DNA from 3 places in the Mesorhizobium sp. M1409 genome. Region 1 is predicted to be linked to each of the others. Evidence: riboswitches for the same ligand, from Rfam matches in the RefSeq annotation. Region 1 holds a riboswitch; each other region holds the start of a gene.
The links. Region 1 has a riboswitch for thiamine pyrophosphate ahead of thiC (phosphomethylpyrimidine synthase ThiC). Riboswitches for the same ligand answer to the same signal wherever they lie in the genome.
Positions count from the first base shown of each region.

Region 2: it holds a riboswitch for thiamine pyrophosphate, as region 1 does, so the genes downstream of both, thiC (phosphomethylpyrimidine synthase ThiC) here and thiC (phosphomethylpyrimidine synthase ThiC) in region 1, are expected to answer to the same signal.
Region 3: it holds a riboswitch for thiamine pyrophosphate, as region 1 does, so the genes downstream of both, thiB (thiamine ABC transporter substrate binding subunit) here and thiC (phosphomethylpyrimidine synthase ThiC) in region 1, are expected to answer to the same signal.

Region 1 is NZ_JAMYKV010000019.1:30,770-38,211, reverse strand. Features, by position in the region: gene NKG99_RS16745 (thiazole synthase) at 1-556, opposite strand, end outside; gene thiS (sulfur carrier protein ThiS) at 560-757, opposite strand; gene thiO (glycine oxidase ThiO) at 726-1,727, opposite strand; gene thiC (phosphomethylpyrimidine synthase ThiC) at 1,724-3,559, opposite strand; TPP riboswitch at 3,663-3,779, opposite strand; gene NKG99_RS16725 (hypothetical protein) at 3,908-4,123, opposite strand; gene NKG99_RS16720 (hypothetical protein) at 4,312-4,956, shown strand; gene NKG99_RS35960 (hypothetical protein) at 5,518-5,616, shown strand; gene NKG99_RS16710 (hypothetical protein) at 5,770-6,081, opposite strand; gene selD (selenide, water dikinase SelD) at 7,041-7,442, opposite strand, start outside.
Region 2 is NZ_JAMYKV010000024.1:36,933-44,374, reverse strand. Features, by position in the region: gene NKG99_RS19115 (thiazole synthase) at 1-129, opposite strand, end outside; gene thiS (sulfur carrier protein ThiS) at 133-330, opposite strand; gene thiO (glycine oxidase ThiO) at 299-1,300, opposite strand; gene thiC (phosphomethylpyrimidine synthase ThiC) at 1,297-3,132, opposite strand; TPP riboswitch at 3,236-3,352, opposite strand; gene NKG99_RS19095 (ATP-grasp domain-containing protein) at 3,576-4,880, opposite strand; gene hemA (5-aminolevulinate synthase) at 5,451-6,662, opposite strand.
Region 3 is NZ_JAMYKV010000004.1:70,459-77,900, forward strand. Features, by position in the region: gene NKG99_RS04965 (M48 family metalloprotease) at 1-1,431, opposite strand, end outside; gene thiQ (thiamine ABC transporter ATP-binding protein) at 1,692-2,468, opposite strand; gene thiP (thiamine/thiamine pyrophosphate ABC transporter permease) at 2,461-4,080, opposite strand; gene thiB (thiamine ABC transporter substrate binding subunit) at 4,321-5,319, opposite strand; TPP riboswitch at 5,362-5,476, opposite strand; gene NKG99_RS04985 (thiamine diphosphokinase) at 5,564-6,208, shown strand; gene NKG99_RS04990 (ABC-F family ATP-binding cassette domain-containing protein) at 6,210-7,442, shown strand, end outside.

The DNA.
Region 1 (7,442 bases):
GGCCTGCATCCACAATCAGCGGGACGCCTGGAAAATGGCCGCGCATCGAGCGCAGCGCCGTGATGTTGATCGGACCGAGGGCGGAACCGATCGGCGCGCACCACGGCATCAGAACCTGACAGCCCGCCTCCAGCAGCCGCTCGGCGACGACAAGATCGTCGGTGGTATAGGGGAATACGTCAAAACCGTCCTCGCACAGGATGCGGGCGGCTTCGACCAGCCCGAACACGTCCGGCTGCAGCGTGTCGTGGTTGCCGATCACTTCGAGCTTGATCCAGTTGGTGCCGAAAACTTCGCGCGCCATCTTCGCGGTCGTGACCGCTTCCTTGACGGAGTGGCAGCCGGCAGTGTTGGGCAGGATTCTGACGCCGAGCGAGCGGATCAACGACCAGAATTTTTCGCCGGCCCTGCCGCCTGCCATCTCACGGCGCAACGAGACGGTCACCACCGACGTGCCCGACGCCTTGACAGCCTCGGCAAGGATGGCCGGCGAAGGATATTGCGCGGTGCCGAGAAGCAGGCGCGACGGACGCTCGGTTCCATAAAGCTCTAACATGATCTAGCCTCCCTGCATGGGCGAGAGGATTTCGACCCGGTCGCCATCGCTTAGCTGGAATTCCGCCCGGTTGGCTTTGTGCACGAGGTCGCTGTTGACGGCCGTTGCCAACCAATCGCCCTCGTAGTCGAGCGCGGCAAGCAGCTCCGCCAGCGTGGCGGTGGCAACCTCATGCGATTCGCCGTTGACCATCAGTTTCATGAGCAAGTTCCTTGGTTGCGTCTTGATTGAAAACCAGGTCGGCAGCCTGGCGCGCCATGGCGGGGGCGAGAAGAAATCCGTGACGATAGAGCCCGTTGATCGCGACGGTGTCTCCGTTCATTTCGACGCGCGGCAGGTTGTCGGCAAAGGCTGGACGAACGCCGACACCGGTTTCAACGATCTCGGCCTCGCCAAAAGCCGGATGGAGGGCATAGGCGGCACCCAGCAGCTCCATCATCGAACGCGCCGTGACTGGTCCGGCGGACTGGCTTTCAATCATCGTCGCGCCGATCATGAAACGGTGGTCGGTGCGCGGCACCGCATAAAGCGGGAAGCGCGGATGAAGCAGCCGGACCGGGCGTGACAGCGAGATATCAGGGGTGCGCAGGATGAGCATTTCGCCGCGAACGCCGCGCAGCCTGTCATCGGCGGCTGCCATTCCCGTGCAATCGATCTGACGATCGAAACCAAAAACATGCTGGGGGTCGGCGCCGAAGTGGAATTCGACACCCATGGCCGCGAGCTTGTGATGAAGTGCTGCCATCGCCTGGCGCGGGTCGAGATGAGCTTCATCGGGGAAGAGCAATCCGCGCCGGAAGCGGCCGGCGAGGTCGGGTTCCAGCAACGCGATTTCCTCTTCACCGACACACCGATGGCCCGATGTGCGGCTGGCGAACCGGTCAAGCTCGCGCGCATCGCGCGGCGCGGCGAAGACCAGCGTTCCCCGCCGTGTTACCAAGCCGGGCGTTGCGGCATTCCACCAGTTGGCGGCGTCGCGTCCGAGATCCAGCACCGGCTGCTCGGCGCTTGCACGCTCGCACCATGGCGCCAGCATGCCGCCGGCGAACCACGACGCATTGCCTCCAAGGCCATGCCGGATCTCGGCGACCGTGACCGTCGCGCCGCGGGCGGCGAGTTCGAAGGCGGCGGTGAGGCCGGCGACGCCGGCCCCTTTGACCAGCACCCTCATGACGGTTCCGGGGCCTCAGGCATGAGTGGGACGCTGGTCTCGCCAGTTGGAATGTAGAGATCGCCGCCCTCGCGGTATTTCGCCGCCATGGCCGCCATACCCTCCTTCTGCGCCTCGGCACGGATGTCGTGGGAAATTCGCATCGAGCAGAATTTCGGCCCGCACATCGAGCAGAAATGCGCCAGCTTGTGCGCTTCCTTGGGCAAGGTCTGGTCGTGGAAGGACCGCGCGGTTTCGGGATCGAGCGACAGATTGAACTGGTCCTCCCAGCGGAACTCGAATCGCGCGCGGGAAAGGGCATCATCCCTGACTTTCGCCGCCGGATGACCTTTTGCCAGGTCGGCGGCATGGGCCGCGATCTTGTAGGTGATCACGCCGATCTTGACGTCGTTGCGATCGGGAAGACCGAGATGCTCCTTCGGCGTGACGTAACAGAGCATGGCGGTGCCGAACCAGCCGATCATGGCGGCCCCAATGCCTGAGGTGATGTGGTCGTAGCCCGGCGCGATGTCGGTTGTCAGCGGTCCAAGCGTATAGAACGGCGCTTCGCCGCAGACAGCGAGCTGCTTGTCCATGTTCGCCTTGATCTTGTGCATCGGCACGTGGCCGGGGCCCTCGATCATCACCTGGCAATCCTTCGCCCAGGCGATCTGCGTCAACTCGCCGAGCGTCTCCAACTCGGCGAACTGCGCCGCGTCGTTGGCATCGGCGATCGAGCCCGGACGAAGGCCGTCGCCGAGCGAAAAGGATACGTCGTAGGCTCTGGCGATGTCGCAGATCTCCGCGAAATGCTCGTAGAGGAAGCTTTCCCGATGGTGGTGAAGGCACCACTTGGCCATGATCGACCCGCCGCGCGAGACGATACCGGTGACCCGGTCAACGGTCAGCGGGATATAATGCAGCCGCACGCCGGCGTGGATGGTGAAATAGTCGACGCCCTGCTCGGCCTGTTCGATCAGCGTGTCGCGGTACACCTCCCAGGTCAGATCCTCGGCAATGCCGCCAACCTTCTCGAGCGCCTGGTAGAGTGGCACCGTGCCGATCGGCACCGGTGCGTTGCGCACGATCCAGTCCCGGATGTTGTGAATGTTGCGGCCGGTCGACAGGTCCATCACCGTATCGGCGCCCCAGCGAATCGCCCAGACCATCTTTTCAACCTCCGCGGCCATCGAGGAGGTGACAGCGGAGTTGCCGATATTGGCGTTGATCTTCACCAGGAAATTGCGGCCGATGATCATCGGCTCGCTCTCCGGGTGGTTGATGTTGGCGGGAATGATCGCGCGTCCGCGCGCCACCTCGTCGCGCACGAATTCCGGCGTGACGAAATCGGGAATAGCGGCGCCGAAGCTTTCACCGTCGTGCGGCAGCTTGCTGCGCATGGTCTCGCGGCCGAGGTTCTCGCGTATGGCGACGAACTCCATCTCAGGCGTAATGATGCCGGCGCGCGCGTAGGCAAGCTGGGTCACCGCCTTGCCGGCCTTGGCCCTGAGCGGCCGGTTGCGAATGGGAAATTCCGGTGTCAGGCGCTCGCCCGCCGCGAATCCGTTGTCTTCCGGCCGGACATGACGGCCGTCATAGGCTTCGACATCGCCGCGTGCCGTAATCCATTCATGGCGAAGCCGGGCGAGGCCTTTTTCGATGCTGGTTTTGACAGTCGGGTCCGTATAAGGGCCGGACGGATCATAGACGGTGACGGGCGGTTCGCCTGCCGTCGGATGGACGGAGATTTCGCGCATCGGCACCTTGATGTGCGGATGGAGGACGCCAGACTTGTGGATTTTCCGTGAGGCAGGCAGCGGCCCTGTCGACACGGCGGGGGTGAGGGCATTCATCTTGAGGCTCCTTTGCTCATGCATTGGAGACCCAGTTCTGTGCCGGAAGGATGAAAAGACGCTTCTGTGGACCTGCCGAAATAGGACCTCGGGCGTGAACTCCCGCAGAGCGCTTGCACCGTCCCTACGCCAGTATGAACTGGATCAGGTTCAACGGGTCACTGCGCCGCGAAAGCCAGCAGTATCTCAGCCCCTTGCCGGGACTCCCCTGGTGAATGGGTCGAAATTGAGCGGGCCGACGCTATTTTGTCAAGCGCTTTTGGCCCGCGGCTTTGATCGGTCGCCAATCAAGTCGTGCGGGAAGGCTGATGAATGTGTCGGGGAAGATTTGGCGGTAGGCGTCGGTGCTCATGGTTTGCCCTCGTGCCGAGCGCCTGGGCCGAGGAGTTCGCGCAGGAACTCCTGCATCCAGATCGGAACAGCGGAGAGACCAGCGCGCAGATCCTCGCGGATCACCTCGCCGTGCTTGGGGTCGGCAAGCGGGCGGCGCAACGTCGTCTGGATCCGCAGCTCTCTTGACCGTCGGAGCGGGCCGAACGCTACGGAAGATGCGAGCTTTTTCATTCGACCAGATCCCGTAGGTAGTGCCGGCAAAGGGGAATCCGATTTGCTGAGCGACCTGCAGTTCGGAAAGAAGGTTTGGTCAAGCAATGGGATAGAACTCCATCCAATTCGTGGAGCAGGGAACTTGCTTCTTCCCGTCAAATGCCGGATGAAAGATGACAACTGAGGGATTGATTCGGAGCTTGTGAATGCGCGGGGTGCAAGCAGCTTTGGCCGCACTGATCCTGACCGGTCCCATCACTTCCGCTCTCGCCGACAACAGTTCTCCCTTCATCTATTTTGCTACCGAAGATCCTTTCGCTGTCGGTCAACCGGCGAAGAACGACGTCTATTTTTTTGGCGGCGTTTTTGCGGCCGGATCATTTGGGAACACGATCAACGTCTTCGGCGCCGACTATACGAACAACTACATAATCGGAGCTGCTTACGGCCGCGACTTCGCCGATATTGGCGCTGGTTTCGTTCTTGGCGGTGTGACCGGGGCCGCCGTAAGGTTTGGCGAGGATGACGATACGTCAGGGGAAGTTTGGGCCGGGGTTAGGGTTCGTCACCAGGGCCTTGTCATCGGCGATCTGGCGATTGCGCCAGCACTGACGGCCGGTTTGAGTGCCGTTACGGGAACCACCGAAATCGAACGCGAGCGCGAGGTCTATTACGACGGCGACGCGTCTTTCCTTGGTTTCATCGGCGCCGAGCTTTCTTTCAGGTTAAGGCAAGCTCCCAACGTCGAGCTTGTCTATCAACTCCACCACAGATCCGGCGCCGGTGGTACGTTTGGAAATATGGGAGAGGGTTCCAACGCGAATACTGTTGGGCTTCGTTATCGTTTCTAGCTGACGCCTTAACGCTCCGACATTTTGAACGGAGCAGCTTCACAGCCTTCGACCCACGGGGAGGAAGCTCCAACTCTCTGTGGCTCATGGCGCGTTTGCTGACCCTGGCGACTGGTCCCGTGGAAGAAATCGAAACCGCTTTCGCGAGCTGCGTCAACGCAATGACCTTCGTCTGGATCATCTCCAACTCACGCTGAGCATTTGTCTCGCAGAAGGGGCCATACACTTGAGCGGCTGACAGCGCCCGGAAAGGTGGCGGCGCCATTTACGGGGCGTTGGGGCAGAATTGCCAGCGGAATTGGGGCCTCCGGGTGTCCCGCCGCAGGGAGGCAAATGAGGGGAAGGTGGGCCGGAGCACGACACCGGCTTCTCCGGAAATCGCTTGCCAGTAGTATTGAAAGCGACAACCCGCTGAGCTTTACAGCCAAGCAGAAAATCGGCGGCCCATTTTTCAATGAGCATTGCCTGAACCCACCCACCTGCGGCTTGCCAGTGGCCCGCGATTCGTAGCTTTACGCGCCCGACTTTCGTGCGCATGCCGGCAGCGAAGATGGGCCGGAGATCGAGGCTGGATGGAAACGTTCCGGTGAAAGGGCCGGCGAGTTCGTAGCTCTTCAGATATGCGATTGCTGCGACGCATGGCCGAGCGATCACAAATAATGATCGCGATGAGCTGGCAGGAAAAACCGCTTTGGCTATCGGAGATTCGCCAAAATGGCCGAAAATCCGTCGGAAAGCTCGCCGCAACCTAAAGCCAGACCGCGCGGCTAGGCACCCACTCGAGCCGCTTCGGATGTAATATCTCGATCCGTATCATTGGCGAAGCGGCGGGGATGTTTCACAGCCCGCAGCTGTCTTTTTCATCTGGCTAGGAGCGGCGCCCTTCGCGTCGGCTGTCGCCTGACCAGTGGGCTGTGCACTGCCGGTCTGCTGGCCGGGGGCACAATCTTTTACCGCATTCGGTTTCGATGTGCCGCCCGTTATGGTGGGGTCAAGCTTCATGCCGCCGGCCGCACCATAATTCGTTCTGATACCTTGTTTATGTTGAACGGGCGTGGCGGCTTGTGCCAACGACAGGCCAGCCGACAAAGCGATTACAACTGATGCGAACATAAACCGTTGCATGATATTTCTCCCGGTTTGAGCGCTGTCGCTCGATTTACGGCAGCAGCGGGTCGTCCCTAGGGAATCGCCGGGCTTGCGGAGGCGTTGGTGACCCCTGCCGTCAAGGTAACTATTAGTGACGCCTAATGTTCCATTGCCTCGACAGGCGGGCCTTACCGCTTCTTCACCTTCGGTGTGAAGCCTTGGGGCAATCGGCTACGGCAATACTTTTCTTCGTATCGAATATGCGCATCACCTATTTGGGGTAGCCACTTCCAGTGTGGGACGATGTCTCATCGTGAGCTATTGGGCCGAAGAACGACCTCTGCCCGGGAGCGCCCCTCGGTTGAAGTACTCAACAAGCTCGCTGTTCATCTGGTGGAACGGGGGCCGAAACGCATCCTGTCCTTGGCCGTATTCAAAAGCGCCAAAGTCGCAGGACGTGTTGCAAGCTACCGCTTTCCTCGGCCCACGCTCTTCGCCAAGCGCGGCGGGGGCTCTACAGGGGAGCAGGGGGTTGGTCGGCCATGTTGCCTGACTAAACCCTGCGCGGCTTTAATCACGGCCTTTCGGTTGTTGCCGTGTTTTAGGATCAACTCCCAAGCCAGGTCCGTAGTCAAGCCGTTCTCCGAAGCGAAATATCCGACTTGATGGTCGTGAATAGCACCATGCCAGAGCTTATCATCGCCCATTTAAGCCTCCGCTCTGTCCTGTTTGAGCTACGAGCGCCAGGATCGTCCCCGCGCTGCTAAGCTATCGGCATATTAGCAATAGCTCAACTAAGACTGAAGTCCCTTACACCTCGATCGAGCGTTGGCTTCACGAGCATCGCTGACTACGAAGGCCCCAAGGCGAAGCGCTATCGGGCTGGAAGCCGACGTTCGCAGCGAATGACTAGGCGGCAGCCCAGCAGCTCGGCTGCGAGGGGGCTGGCAGAGCGGTGGCCGCCGGGCTTGACCGGGGGGAAGCGGAGCGGCCGTTCAGGCCTCTACTACTATTGTCGGCGCGCCGGGCATGGCATGGCCGATGATGCGAGCCGAAGGATAGCCGTCCGCGACGATCCTCTCGACGAGCGCCGCTGCGCGGTCGGTCTCGCAAGCAACCAGCAAGCCGCCCGAAGTCTGTGGGTCCGTGAGAAGATGGCGTCGCCACTCGGGCATGCCGGGAGGCAAGCTTACCGCGTCGCCATAGCTCGCCCAGTTGCGCCGCGATGCGCCGGTAACATGGCCGTCGACCGCGAGCGAGGCAGCTTCGGAAAAGAACGGCACGTCGTGGCTGCAAATTATCAGCGTGCACCCGGAACCGCGTGCCATCTCGAGGGCATGTCCGAGCAAGCCAAATCCGGTCACGTCGGTGACGGCGTGAACGCTCGCGTCCTGTGC
Region 2 (7,442 bases), on a different contig from region 1:
GCGCAACGAGACGGTCACCACCGCCGTGCCCGAAGCCCTGACTGCATAGGCAAGGATGGCCGGCGAAGGATATTGAGCCGTGCCAAGAAGCAGGCGCGACGGAAGCTCGGCTTCATAAAGCTCGATCATGGCCTAGCCGCCCTGCATGGGCGAGAGGATTTCAATCCGGTCGCCGTCGTTCAACTGGAATTCCGCCCGGTTGGCTTTGTGCACGAGGTCATTGTTGACGGCGGTCGCGAGCCAATCGCCCTCATAGTCGAGCGCGGCAAGCAGCTCGGCCAGCGTGGTGGCGGCAACCTCATGCGCTTCGCCGTTGACCATCAGTTTCATGAGCAAGCTCCTTGGTTCTGTCTTGAGTGAAAACCAGGTCGGCAGCCTGGCGCGCCATGGCGGGAGCCAGGAGAAAACCGTGACGATAGAGCCCGTTGATCGCGATGATTTCACCCTTGGTTTCGACGCGCGGCAAGTTGTCGGCAAAGGCTGGGCGGACGCCGACACCGGTTTCAACGATCTCGGCCTCGCCAAAGGCCGGGTGGAGGGCATAGGCGGTACCCAGCAGCTCCATTATGGAACGCGCCGTCACCGGTCCGGCACTCTGGCTTTCAATCATCGTCGCTCCGATCATGAAACGGTGATCGGTGCGCGGCACGGCATAAAGCGGAAAGCGTGGATGAAGCAAACGGACCGGCCGCGACAGCGAGACATCAGGCGTGCGAAGAATCAGCATTTCGCCGCGAACACCGCGCAGCCTGTCATCGGCCGCTGCCATTCCCATACAGTCTATCTGACGGGCGAAACCCGAAACAGGCCGGGCGTCGCAGCCGAAGTGGAATTTGACACCCATGGTCGCAAGCTTGTCATGAAGTGCCGCCATCGCCGGGCGTGGGTCGAGGTGAGCCTCATCGGCGAACAGCAATCCGCGGCGGAAGCGGCCGGCTAAGTCGGGCTCCAGCAAGGCAATTTCATCTTCCTCGACGCGCCGATAGCCCGTCGTGCGGCTGGCGAACCGGTCGAGCTCGCCCGCATCGCGCGGCGCGGCCAAGACCAGCGTTCCCCGTCGTGCTACCAAGCCTGGCGTTGCGGCGTCCCACCAGTCGGCGGCGTCGCTTCCGAGATCCAGCACCGGCTGCTCGGCGCTTTCACGCTCGCACCACGGCGCCAACATGCCACCGGCGAACCACGACGCATTGCCCCCAAGGGCAGGCCTTGTCTCGGCAACGGTAACCGCCGCGCCGCGTGCGGCGAACTCGAAGGCGGCGGTGAGGCCAGCAACGCCCGCTCCTTTGACCAAGACCTTCATGATGGCTCACGTGGCTGAGGTATGAGCGGTGCCCCGGTCTCGTCCGCCGGCAGGTAGAGATCACCGCCCTCGCGGTATTTCGCCGCCATCGCCGCCATGCCCTCTTTCTGCGCCTCGGCACGGATGTCGTGAGAGATACGCATCGAGCAGAATTTCGGTCCGCACATCGAGCAGAAATGCGCCACCTTGTGCGCTTCCTTGGGCAAAGTCTGGTCGTGGAAGGACCGCGCCGTTTCCGGATCGAGCGACAGGTTGAACTGGTCCTCCCAGCGGAACTCGAAGCGCGCGCGGGAAAGCGCATCATCCCTGACTTTCGCTGCCGGATGGCCCTTCGCCAGGTCGGCGGCGTGGGCGGCGATCTTGTAGGTGATCACGCCGATCTTGACGTCGTTGCGATCGGGAAGGCCGAGATGCTCCTTGGGCGTGACGTAGCAGAGCATGGCGGTGCCGAACCAGCCGATCATCGCGGCGCCAATGCCTGAGGTGATGTGGTCATAGCCCGGCGCGATGTCGGTCGTCAGCGGTCCAAGCGTATAGAACGGCGCCTCGCCGCAGACGGCGAGTTGCTTGTCCATGTTCGCCTTGATTTTGTGCATCGGCACGTGGCCAGGCCCCTCGATCATCACCTGGCAATCCTTCGCCCAGGCGATCTGCGTCAGCTCGCCGAGCGTTTCCAACTCGGCGAACTGCGCCGCGTCGTTGGCATCGGCGATCGAGCCCGGACGAAGGCCGTCGCCGAGCGAGAAGGAGACGTCGTAGGCTCTGGCGATGTCGCAGATCTCCGCGAAGTGCTCGTAGAGGAAGCTCTCCCGGTGATGGTGCAGGCACCATTTGGCCATGATCGAGCCGCCGCGCGAGACGATACCCGTCACCCGGTCGACGGTCAGCGGGATGTAATGCAGCCGCACGCCGGCGTGGATGGTGAAATAGTCGACGCCTTGCTCGGCCTGTTCGATCAGCGTGTCGCGGTAGACCTCCCAGGTCAGATCCTCGGCAATGCCGCCGACCTTTTCGAGCGCCTGGTAGAGCGGCACCGTGCCGATCGGCACCGGCGCGTTGCGCACGATCCAGTCGCGGATGTTGTGGATGTTGCGGCCGGTCGACAGGTCCATCACCGTATCGGCGCCCCAGCGGATCGCCCACACCATCTTTTCGACCTCTTCCGCCATCGACGATGTGACGGCGGAGTTGCCGATATTGGCGTTGATCTTGACCAGGAAATTGCGGCCGATGATCATTGGCTCGCTTTCGGGATGGTTGATGTTGGCGGGGATGATCGCCCGTCCGCGCGCCACCTCGTCACGCACGAATTCGGGCGTGACGAAATCGGGCAGCGTCGCGCCGAAAGCCTCGCCGTCGCGCTCAAGCTTGCCGCGCAGGATCTCGCGACCAAGGTTCTCGCGGATGGCGACGAACTCCATTTCGGGTGTGATGATGCCGGCGCGCGCGTAGGCAAGCTGCGTCACCGCCTTGCCTGCTTTGGCCCTGAGCGGTCGGTGGCGGATGGGAAATTCTGGCGTCAGGCGTTCGCCCGTCGCGAATCCGTTGTCCTCCGGCCGGACATGGCGGCCGTCGCAGACCTCGACATCGCCGCGCGCCAAGATCCATTCGTGGCGAAGCCGGGCCAGGCCTTTTTCGATGCTGGTTTCGACAGCCGGATCGGTATAGGGGCCCGACGGATCGTAGACGGTGACGGGCGGTTCGCCGGCTGTCGGATGGACGGAGATTTCGCGCATCGGCACCCTGATCTGCGGGTGGATGGCACCGGGCTTGTGGATCTTACGCGAAGCAGGCAGCGGCCCCGTTGAGACGGCTGGGGTGAGGGCATTCATCTTGAGGCTCCTTTGCTCATGCATTGGAGACCCAGTTCTGTGCCGGAAGGATGAAAAGACGCTTCTGTCGACCTGCCGAAACAGGACCTCGGGCGTGAACTCCCGCAGAGCGCTTGCACCGTCCCTACGCCAGTATGAACTGGATCAGGTTCAACGGGTCACTGCGCCGCGAAAGCCAGCAGTATCTCAGCCCCTTGCCGGGACTCCCCTGGTGAATGCCTCAAGTTGAACGGGCCGGCGTTGTCTTGTCAAGCGCATGTTCGTCCTGCGGCGGCGGTGGGCGGCATTCAAATTGGGCCCAAATTGGGCCGACGGCCTCGCCATGGGTCGCGGAGAAGTTCCGCGGGAGACAAGGCAGGTGTGGCCAAAGCTGCATTTGCCTCGTCAAACTTGATGTGACATTGACGTAGACGGAACTGCTGCGTTTCAAGGATCTTAAGCCGTCAATGCCTGATCGGAACAGAACTGGTGGGCCGCCCGAACGCCCCACAAACATCGTGCTCTCGATCACCTCTTATTGTCGCCGGAAAAGGGGTGATCGACCATTCGATCAAGTCGACCGCTCGCTGAAGGGCGCCCTCGGTTTCAGCACGGCTGGGCGAAGTGGCAATGACATGTCCAATCCAGTCTCGGAAATCCCCCTTCCTGACGATCGGTGTCTTGGGTTCAACATTCAATTTGACCTCGGCCACACCTGATATAGCAGCTGCCTGAGTGTCGCCACCAATCCAGTCGAGGGTGCCATCTTGATCAGGAAGCAGGAATCGCGCGGCCGCAGTATGCGAATGCTTTTTGCGCAGATCCCATTCCTCGCCAATGACAAGCTTGATGTGCTCGGTGACGAGGTCGACACCGTAAGCTAACTGGACCAGTTGAGGGTCGGGCGCGCCACTAAGACGCGGATTGACTTCAATGACAACTGGACCGCGTTTCGTGCACCGGAGTTCAATGTTAGTTGGCCCCCAGCCAAGGCCGAGAGCCCGCAAACAGCTCAGCGAAACATCGGCGATGCGCTCACGCTCCTGATCGGTTAGCAGGGCCGGATACGTCACCTCACGTATGACGAAATGGGGGAGGGGACCAAAGTCATTGGCGCAAATCGCAACGACCTCATTCCCCATAACATTAATGCTATAGAACGGGCCCTGTGCGAATTCTTCGACGAGTATTTTCGGTGTAGACCGCCATATGTGCTTTCCGCCCAATAGATGGGTCGTATGTTCGGCTACGTCTTCGAGGCTGCGGCACAATCGGACACCCATGCTGCCGCTGCCTACTGCCGGCTTAAGAATCACGGGCAGGCCGATCTCTGCAGCCGAGCTTTCTACCGCCGCCGCATTCGCTGCCAACCGATAGGCCGGTATTGGAACGCCGGCCTGCGCGAGGAGTTGGCGTTGCTTGAATTTGTCGCAGCTTCGTTCAATCGATTCAGGGTTCGGTCCCGGTAGATCGAAATGCCGGCAAAGCTTGCCAACTGTCGCATAGATCGATTCATGGTCCCCGGCAAAGCCAGTAATGCCAGCAATGTCGTGGGTAGCACGCAGCCGCGAACTTTCGCGGACCAACGCTTCGAGATTGCCAGTGTCGACACGGATTGCCTCAACGTTTTCCGCCGAAAGATAGTCGTACCGAGGTGGATCAGCCGTCAGAGTAATTGGATGAAGACCAAGACACTGAGCCGCTTGGACGTATAGCTGACCAGTACCCCTATGGCCTTCGACCAATATGAGCGCTCTTCTTCTTACCATTGCTGTTAATCCCGATGTTGCGTGCTGGCGGCGGTCCGAGGGTACCGGTGTCACTTTTGTGGCCGTGCCGGACCTCAGACTCGGGGTGCCGTACCATTGTCAACGACTGACGGTTGTAAAAATCTTGTAAATTGATTTGAAGGATCTGTTGCAGCGTTTTTGATTAGGGCGGCGTCGGAGGCTTGCTCCGTTCAAACCAGGTTAGCTGGGGTTGGTGTGTGATCCCGTGGGCCTGGGCGTGACCTACCCCTCGGGTAGGGCACGCCAAGCCACATCAAACTCGCAGCACAAGAACATGCGCTCTGGTCATACCGGCTCATGGTGAGCCCTGAATCTGGAACCGGCCCGATGTGTAAGCAGCGAGTCGTCAAACGGCCCCATTCAATCATGGAGTCACATCATTTAAGATCGCGAAAGCTGTCATTGCGGGTTACGGAACTGCTTTCCGATGACATTCGAAGATGCGATCGGGCGTCAGAACCGGATCGCTGACCGCCGCTTCCACCTCGGCGAGCCCGGCTGATATAATCAGGTCTGAGGCTGCGCGCCCTGTCGTTCCCAGCATTTACATTAGGCAGCCTTGCCAAGATTGTCCCGCAGCAGAACCTGCCTGAGCGCATCGACGAACGTCCGAATATCTGTCGTACTATGGGCAGGCGTAACCGTCACCCTGAACCGCTCGGTTCCCACCGGAACACTCGGCGCCAGAATTGGCTGAACGTATATTCCATGCTGATCCAGAAGCTGGCGGGACGCTTCCTTGCAACGGAATGGATCACCAATAGGCACAGGAATGATGTGGCTTCGGGTCGGCATGACGGGGATGCCCGCCTCTTTCAGCAATCCGATTAAAAGTTTCGTTTTCCGGTGCAGATCAATTCGTTCTGAATCTGAATCGCGAAGATGGCGCAGCGCTGCCAGCGCACCAGCCGCTAGCGCTGGCGCAAGCGCCGTGGTGAAAATGAAACCGATCGAGAAGCTTCGTATGCTGTCAACAATGGAGGCAGGTCCGGTCACATAACCCCCCATCGAGCCGAACGCCTTACCTAGCGTCCCTTCGATGATGGTTGGACGATCCATGATGCCAAGTTCCGCGGCAATGCCGGCGCCTTTCGGACCGTACATTCCCGATGCATGAACTTCATCCAGAAACGTCATTGCGCCAAATTCGTCCGCCATGTCACAGATATCTTTGATCGGTGAAATGTCACCGTCCATTGAATATACCGATTCAAAAACAATGATCTTGGGTCTTGCAGGATTTACGCTGCGCAGAAGCTCCCGCAAATGCGCAACGTCGTTATGCTGGAAGACGCGCTTTTCGGCCCGGCTGTTGCGGCATCCACTAATAATTGAAGCGTGGTTGTGCGCGTCAGAAAATATAATTGTGTCCGGCATCAAAGATGCCAATGTACTCAATGATGAATCGTTTGAGCTGAAGCCGGAAACAAAAATCAATCCTGCTTCCTTGTTGTGGAAAGCTGCAAGCTCCCGCTCGAGCAACACGTGATAATGGTTGGTGCCACCAATGTTGCGGGATCCTCCCGATCCTGCGCCGTTGGCATCGATGGCGCGCTTCATTGCCGATAGCACTTTGGGGTGCTGCCCCATACCGAGATAATCATTAGTGCACCAAATGGTTATCTCTTTTCGGCCGTCGGGCCTATTGAGCCAGGCCTTTGGGAAGTTGCCAGACTGACGCTCCAGATCGGCAAATTCACGATACCCGCCACGGCCTTTGAGTTGCTCGATTCTTCCGGCGAAATACTGCACATAATCCAAATCAATCTCCTGTTGGGAAGCCGTTTTTCGGCGCGCTCAGTGCTGCTTCACAGCGCACCTGCGCCGGCCCATCGCGTCGCATCCCTCGACAAGCACCAGCAAGATTGGATTTCGACTACGCGCTTGATCTTGCGGGGGTTTCGGCCGCTCCAGCTAATTCGGGTAACGCGCCCCAAAGTGCAAGTGAAGAGAATGTTAAATCTATTTGTTACTGAAATGTCTGAAATTGCATGAGTGTCGCAAGCGATTTCATAATTCTGGCCAGTCGTCGTTCGATTCCTGTCGCGGCCTTGTCAGAGCTGCGCTCGGCGGGCTTTCGGGCCCGAGAGCCGCAATGCGCGAGGGCCGCGTCTTGTCGCGCAACAGCCCTTGAAGCCCTTCGGCGGCGAAACGCTCTGCAAACGCCATACGCAGCTTTTGGACGTGCTGGCCTGCCGGATCATCTTGACGGTTCCGACGTCATCGTCGGTCCAGCCGGTTCGGAGTCGCCTCAGAATCGGAAATTTCTGCCCATCAGACTGGAAATTGACATGTAAGCTTCCCGGCTCCTTCAGATGTCATCATCTCTCGCACACCAACTCATGCCACGCAGATGAGATCGCGCCTTTTTCTGTCGTCACATTCCATTGTCAGAATCGGAAAAGAAGGGTCTCCTTGTTTTTATATGAAACAAAATTTCACAAATAATTATGAAAACGGACATGTTTGCTGCAGACAATTAACGTGCACGTACTTGTCTGCCGCTGCATAACGAAATATAGGCAGCGATTATAACTTATA
Region 3 (7,442 bases), on a different contig from region 1:
AACCGCGGCACCCGGCGACAGCGCATTTAGCACGCGGAACAGGTCGAGCTTGCGGTCGACGCCAACCATCTGGGCCGAAAGCGAACCCATCGTCTGGCCCGGTTGGACGGTGACGACGCGGATGTGCAGTGGCTTCAAAGCAGCCTTTTCGGCAGCACTGAGGATGCTGAACGAGCCGCTGACCGAACGCGCCACGGTGTCCAACGTGGTGCTGGCCGAAGGTGCCGCGGTCAGCAGCCTGTAGACCTGGCCACCGGCACGGATCACGGCAATGTCGAACTGCCAGCCTTCGGCGCCGGCATGCGCGGTCGCCGCCTCGTTGCCGTTGATCGTCTCCTGCCTCACGCTGCTGTCGTCGAGGCCGGCCACCCAGCCGCTGCGGATATAGTCGGTGAGCGCGCGGTTCTTGTCGATCGAGACGCCGTCGAAGCGGATCGCCATATCGCCGGGGCCGGTTGCGGTCACCGCGGCGGCCGAATTGTCGATGATGAAGCCCTGCGGCACCGAGAAGGATACGCCGAGGCCCGGATGCATGAAGGTTTCGCCGCGCACATAGCCTTCCTCGGGCGTGTCGCCATAGAGCAGGCCGTCTATGCCGGCGAGGAAGGAATCGCGATCGCGCGTACCGACGCCGGGCGCGCCGAATTGGCGGGCAAGGCGCTGCGCCAGATCGATGCGCTGCGGCGTGTTGGGGTGCGTGGCCAGGAAGTCGAGGCTGGCGTCGGTGGCGCCGCTGATCGAACGGAAGTCCGTATAGGCCGACATCGACTGCAGGAAGCGGCCGGCGGCGAAAGGATCGTAACCGGCTTCGCCGATCGATTTGATGCCGATGGCGTCGGCTTCCAGCTCCTGGTTGCGCGAGAACTGCGCCAGCCTCAGCTTGCCCCGAATCAGCGCCGCCTTGGCGGTCGGGCTGCCGCCGAGCACATCGGAAACCACCTTGGTCGCCAGGCCTTCCTCGGCCTCGAGTTGCTGGCGCTGCAGGCCGTGATTGGCGGTGACGTGGCCCATCTCATGCGCGATGACAGCGGCAAGCTCTGCCGAATCATTGGCCAGCGCCAGCAGGCCGCGGGTGATGTAGAGATAGCCGCCCGGCAGCGCGAAGGCGTTGACGTTGGGCGAATTCAGGATGGTGATGCGATAGGTCTGCGTCGGGTTGGCCGACACCACGGTCAAATTGCCGACCACCTTGGCGACCATGCGCTCAAGCTTGGGATCGGAATATTCACCGCCATAAGTCGCCAGAATGCGCGGGTGCTGCGCCTTGGCCAGTTCGGCGAGCTTGTTGTTGGCGCCGACATTGTCGACCGTGATCGGCTTGTCGGAAGGCTGGAAGCCGGACTCCTGTACTTCCGGCGGCATGAACATCTGGCAGCTCGCCAGCGCCACGGCAAAGCCGGCCAACGCAAGAAAACGCGCCAGCGGATTCATTCGTAGTCTATCAACGCCGATCGCCAGAACGGCTTCCTTTCGGGTCCCGGCGCATGACCACGAAAACCGGGGGCGATTTTCGGAACATGTCATGCGCTATCTCAAACGGCTGCAGCATCCGTTGCCCGTCCCTTAGGGCACGAGCGGCGGATGCTGCAGGCAAATCACGGCCTGTGCCGGACCAGTAGGGCGGACCTAGCCACACTCCTCCAGTCATGGCAAGCAAGCGCCACATCGCCTGGAGTCGGTTTGATCGTAAATTATGTCCGCTTCCGGGCAATATCTCGTGATACACCGCCACTCGCGCCCATATAGCGCCGGAACGCTTCCGGACCAGCCCCGGTGAAGAAATCATCCGCTTTGCCGACTGCCGCCACCAACCCGTTGTCGAGAAACACCATGTGTTCGCCGATACGGCGGGCGTCTTCAGGCTGGTGGGTGACAAACAGCACCGTCATGCTCCGCTCGGCATGAACGGCGGCGACCATATCCAGCATATCGTCGCGCAAAGCGGGCCCGAGCGAGGCGAAGGGTTCGTCGAGCAGCAGCACCGGCCGGTCGCGCACCAGAACGCGGGCCAATGCGACGCGCTGGCGCTCCCCGCCTGAAAGTTCGCGCGGCAGGCGCTTTTCCTTGCCCCCAAGGCCGGTTCGCGCAAGCGCCTCGGCGATCGCGGCGCGGTCCGTTTCGGTCAGCCGCAAGGCTGGCGAGCGGCCGAGCCCGACATTCTGCTCGACGGAAAGATGGGCGAAGAGGTTGTTCTCCTGGAACACCATCGATACCGGGCGCACCGAGGCCGGCTCGGCGCTGACATCAGCGCCGCCGATCAGCACGCGGCCCGACTGTGGCATCTCGAAGCCGGCGACCAGATTGAGCAGCGTCGACTTGCCCGACCCGCTCGGCCCCATGATCGCGGTGATCTTCGACGTGGCGAACTCGACATCGAAGACCAGCGGCGTCTCGCCGTAGCTGAACGCCACCTTGTCCAGCCGCACCGGCGCGCCTTTTTCAAGCCCGCTGGCCTTTCCATCAAGCATCCCGGACCCTCTCCCTTCCCAGCGAGTGCGCCGCCACGATCAGGGCGAGGCAGACGAGGCCGAGCAGCAGTGCCAGGCCGGCGGCATCCTCGGTGCGGTAGCTGCCCATGCGCGCCAGGAGAAGGTAGGGCAATGTCTGCACGGAATCACTGCCGAACAAGGCAATGACGCCGAGATCGCCGAGCGACAGGGCCATGGCGAAAGCGAAGGCGGTGGCGAGCGGCCGACGCAGCGACGGCCAGTCGACCAGCACCAACCGGTTCCAGCCCGCAATGCCGAGCTGTGCACAGAGCCGTTCGTGACGCTCGCTCGCCGCATCATAGGTGGGACGGACGGCCCGTAGGGCGAACGGCATCGCCATCACCGCGTTGACGGTGACGACCATGACCGGGGCGATGGCGAAGACATCGCCGACATGGCGCAGCAACAGGAACCAGCCGGCGCCGACGACGATGGGCGGCACGACCAGGACGAAGCCGGCGCCTGTATCGGTGGCATGCTCAAGCATTGTCCGGAGGCCAGCCCGGCGGTTCAACGCCAGCGCCCGGCGCGCCACGGTCAACGCCAGCGATAGCATCACCGAGAGCAGTGCGGACAGGAAGGCCAGCACCGCACTGGTCAGAGCCGCCTGCCGCACGGTGGCCTCGCCGGCCAGCCGGCCGAGATCGGCACCCAACCCGGCCGTCACCGTCGCCGCCATCGGCCCGACGACGAACAGCAGCGCCAAGACGATGACCATGGCGTTCAGCCAGGTCTCGCTCCTCTTGACCGAGAGATAGCGGCGTTGCGCAACCGGCAGGTTGGTGTCGCCGACCACATTGGCGCCCAGCCGCGTCAGGGCCAGCACCACGATAAAGGTCAGGGCGATCTGCAGCAGCGTCAGCGTCACCGCCCGCGCGGGATCGAAATCGAAGCGCAGCGCCTGGTAGATGCCGACCTCCAGCGTCGTCGCTGCTGGCCCGCCACCGAGCGTCAGCACAATGGTGAAGGATGTGATGCAAAGCATGAAGACTAGCCCGGCGACACCCGGCAATGCCGCACGCAGCGTTGGCCATTCGATCAGCCTGAACGCCGGCCGCGCTGCAATGCCGAGCTGGCTCGCCAGCCGCCATTGGTCGGCCGGTATGGTCTGCAGCGACTCGAGGAACAGCCTTGTCGCCAGCGGCAGGTTGAAGAAGACATGGGCGACGAGAATGCCCGACAGGCCGTAGATGCCCGACCAGCTTCCACCGCCGATCACCGTGAACACGCCGGCGAAATAGCCGGCGCGGCCATAAAGCGCCAGCACGCCGAGTGCCGCGACGATGGCCGGCAGCGCCAACGGTATGGCGAACAGTTGCAGGATGAAGGCGCGGCCGAAGAAGCGTGGATGCCGCGACATCGCCCGCGCGACAAACAGCGCCGGCCCGACGGAGAGGAGCGTCGACAATGCCGCTTGCCAGAGCGTGAAGCGCACGACGCGCAGCAGATAGGGATCGAAGGCTGCCCAGGCGCCCGAAAGATCGTGGCCGCCTTCGAAAAGCAGGCCGGCAAACGCGCCGCCGATGAGCAGCGCGATTGCGGCGAGCGCGAGGATGCCGGCGCTGATGCGGGGGTCAGACGCGCGTTGCACGCTGGACCACCTGACTTGAGGTTCTTAGCGAAGGCCGCGTTCCTTCGCGCCCCCCTCTGTCCTGCCGGACATCTCCCCCACAAGGGGGGAGATTGGCAGTTTCCGCGCCTCGCTCATTCCAGCAACGTTGGCGATTGGCGAAATCGCCGACGACAGCCAATCTCCCCCCGTGTGGGGGAGATGTCCGGCAGGACAGAGGGGGGCGCCGTAGGACACTCATCTTTCGATCATAGGACCAAATTACTTGCTCATCACCGCCAGCCACTCATCCACCCAGGCCTTGCGGTTGGCGGCGACCTCTTCGGGGCTGAACAGCAAGGTCTTGGTCGGCTTGACCAGCTTGTCGAAGGCCGGGTTGAGCGGCTTGTCGGTCTTCCCTGCCGGGAACATCCAGTTGGTCTCGGGGATGGCATCCTGGAACTTCGGTCCGGTCATGAAGGCCATGAACTTTTCGGCCAGCGGGTTCTTGGCCCCTGTCGTGGTGATGCCCGCCACCTCGATCTGCAGGTACTCGCCCTCCTCGAAGGAGGCCGCCTGGTAGCGCTCGGTGTTTTCCGCCACCATGTGGTAGGCCGGCGACGTCGTGTAGGACAGCACCATCGGCGCCTCGCCCTTGGTGAACAGGCCGTAGGCCTCGCTCCAGCCCGGCGTCACGGTCAGCACTTTCGCCTTCAGCTTGGCCCAGGCCTCCGGCGCCTTGTCGCCATAGACAGACTTGACCCACAACAGCAGGCCGAGGCCCGGCGTCGAGGTGCGCGGATCCTGGATGACGATCTTGTCGTCGGCGCTGCCTTCTACCAGTTCTTTCAGGCTCTTCGGCGGGCTCTTCAGCTTCTCCGTGTCGTAGACGACAGCGAAGTAGCCGTAGTCAAAGGGGACAAAAGTGTCGTCGCTCCAGCCGCCCGGCACAGTGGCATCCGCCACCGCGCCATGCGGCGCGAACAGGCCGGTGGCCTTGGCATCGGCGGTAAGGTTTGTGTCGAGGCCAAGCACGATATCGGCCTTCGTCGATGCGCCTTCCAGCTTGACGCGGTTGAGCAGCGCGACGCCATCGGCAACCGAGACGAACTCCACATCGCAGCCGCATTCGGCCTCGAATTCCTTCTTCACCACGGGACCCGGACCCCAGTCGGCGGTGAAACTCTCATATGTGTAGACGGTGAGTTTGTCTTTGGCCAAGGCCGGCCCGGACAAGACCACGGTCATGGCTGAGACAAGAGCGTATAAAAGCGTGCGCATCGGCGCCTCCTTCGTTCGAATTGAAGGAATTGAGGCGTCGGACTGTCCGAAACGTCTAATCCCTCCGCCGGTACAAACCGGATCAGGTTCAGCGGGTTGGCGAGACTGCCTCTCAGCCGGTCCGCGAAGATCGCGTTCGGCACCCCGTTAGAGCGTTTCGACACATAGGCCCGGCCGATCCCTCACGCAAGTGGGAGTTTGCCGCCTTCCGTTTCCGGTGCCAGGCTGGTAAGGGCCACACGATATGAGCACATTCACCATCCTGCTTGGCGGCGACCTCATCCGCACGCCACGGCTCGACCGCCAGGTCGAAGGCTCCCGCGTGATTGCCGCCGACGCCGGCATCGGCCATGCGCGGCTGCTCGGCCTAGTCCCGGAACTGTGGGTGGGGGATTTCGATTCCGTGCCGGCCAACCTGCCGGAAAATCTCGCCACTGTCCCCCGCCGGACCTTCTCGGCGGAAAAGGACCAAACCGATGGCGAACTGGCCATCGCAGCCGCACTGGAGCTCGGCGCGACCAGCCTGGTGCTCGCCGGCGCCTTCGGCGGCAAGCGCGCCGACCACGCTTTCCTGCATCTTGCGCTTGCCCTGCGCCTTGCCGAGGCCGGAACGGAGGTGCTGCTGACCAGCGGCGCCCAGGAGGGCGTTCCCCTGCTCCACGGCAGGGCCGGTTTCGACTATGCCGACGGCACGCTGTTTTCGGTGCTCGGCTTTTCCGAACTCGCCGGCCTGACCGTCAATGGCGCCAAATGGCCACTGAATCACGTCAAGGTGGCGTTCGGTTCGTCGCTGACCATTTCCAATGAGGTCAAGGGCCGCCTCGAAATCGCGCTCGGCCACGGCCGCGCGATGCTGCTCGCTCATCCTTTTCCCTTACCTGAAAGCTGACATGGCCCCGCCCCTTCTCAACCTCGACGGGATAAAACTGACCTTCGGTGGCACGCCGCTACTCGATGGCGCCGCCTTGACCGCTTCTGCCGGCGACAAGATCGCGCTGGTCGGCCGCAACGGGTCGGGCAAGTCGACGCTGCTGAAGATCGCCGCCGGCCTGATCGAGCCGCAGGACGGCGAGGTGTTCCGCCAGCCTTCGGCGACCGTCCGCTATTTGCCGCAGATGCCCGACATGGAGGGTTTTGCCAGTGTCCGCGCCTATGTCGAGGCCGGACTCGGACCCGCCGACGACCCGTACCGCGCCAGCTATCTGATGGAGCATCTCGGCCTCTCGGGTGAGGAGCGGCCGAACGACCTGTCCGGCGGCGAGGCAAGGCGCGCGGCCCTTGCCCGCGTCATGGCGCCCGAACCCGACATCCTGCTGCTCGACGAGCCGACCAATCATCTCGACCTCTCGGTGATCGAATGGCTGGAAGAGGAGCTCGTCCGCACCTCATCGGCACTGATCGTCATCTCGCACGACCGCCGCTTTCTCGAGCGTGTATCGCGCGCCACCGTCTGGCTCGATCGCGGCCAGACGCGCAGGCTGGACAAGGGTTTTGGCCATTTCGAGGAATGGCGCGACCTGGTGCTGGAAGAGGAAGAACGCGAGCAGCACAAGCTTGGCCGCCAGATCGTGCGCGAGGAGCACTGGCTGCGCTACGGCGTGACGGCGCGGCGCAAGCGCAACATGCGCCGGCTGGGCGAGTTGCAAACCATGCGCCAGCGTTTTCGCGGACATCGCGGCGCCGAAGGCTCGGCCACCATGGTGGCGAGCGACGCCGCCGAATCCGGCAAGCTGGTGATCGAGGCCAAGAACATCGAGAAGAGTTTCGGCGATCTCACCGTGGTCAAGGGGTTTTCGACCCGCATCCAGCGCGGCGATCGGGTCGGTCTGGTCGGGCCGAACGGCGCCGGCAAGACGACGCTCTTGAAGATGCTGACCGGCGAGATGAAGCCCGACGCCGGTTCGGTGCGGCTCGGCACCAATCTGGAGATCGCCACGCTCGACCAGAAGCGCGAGGCCGTCGACCCGCAGGAGACACTGGCGCAGTATCTCACCGACGGGCGCGGCGAGAACCTGGTCATCAATGGCGAGCAGCGCCATGTCGTCTCCTACATGAAGGATTTCCTGTTCAAGCCGGAACAGGCGCGCACGCCGGTGCGCGAGCTGTCCGGCGGCGAGCGAGCG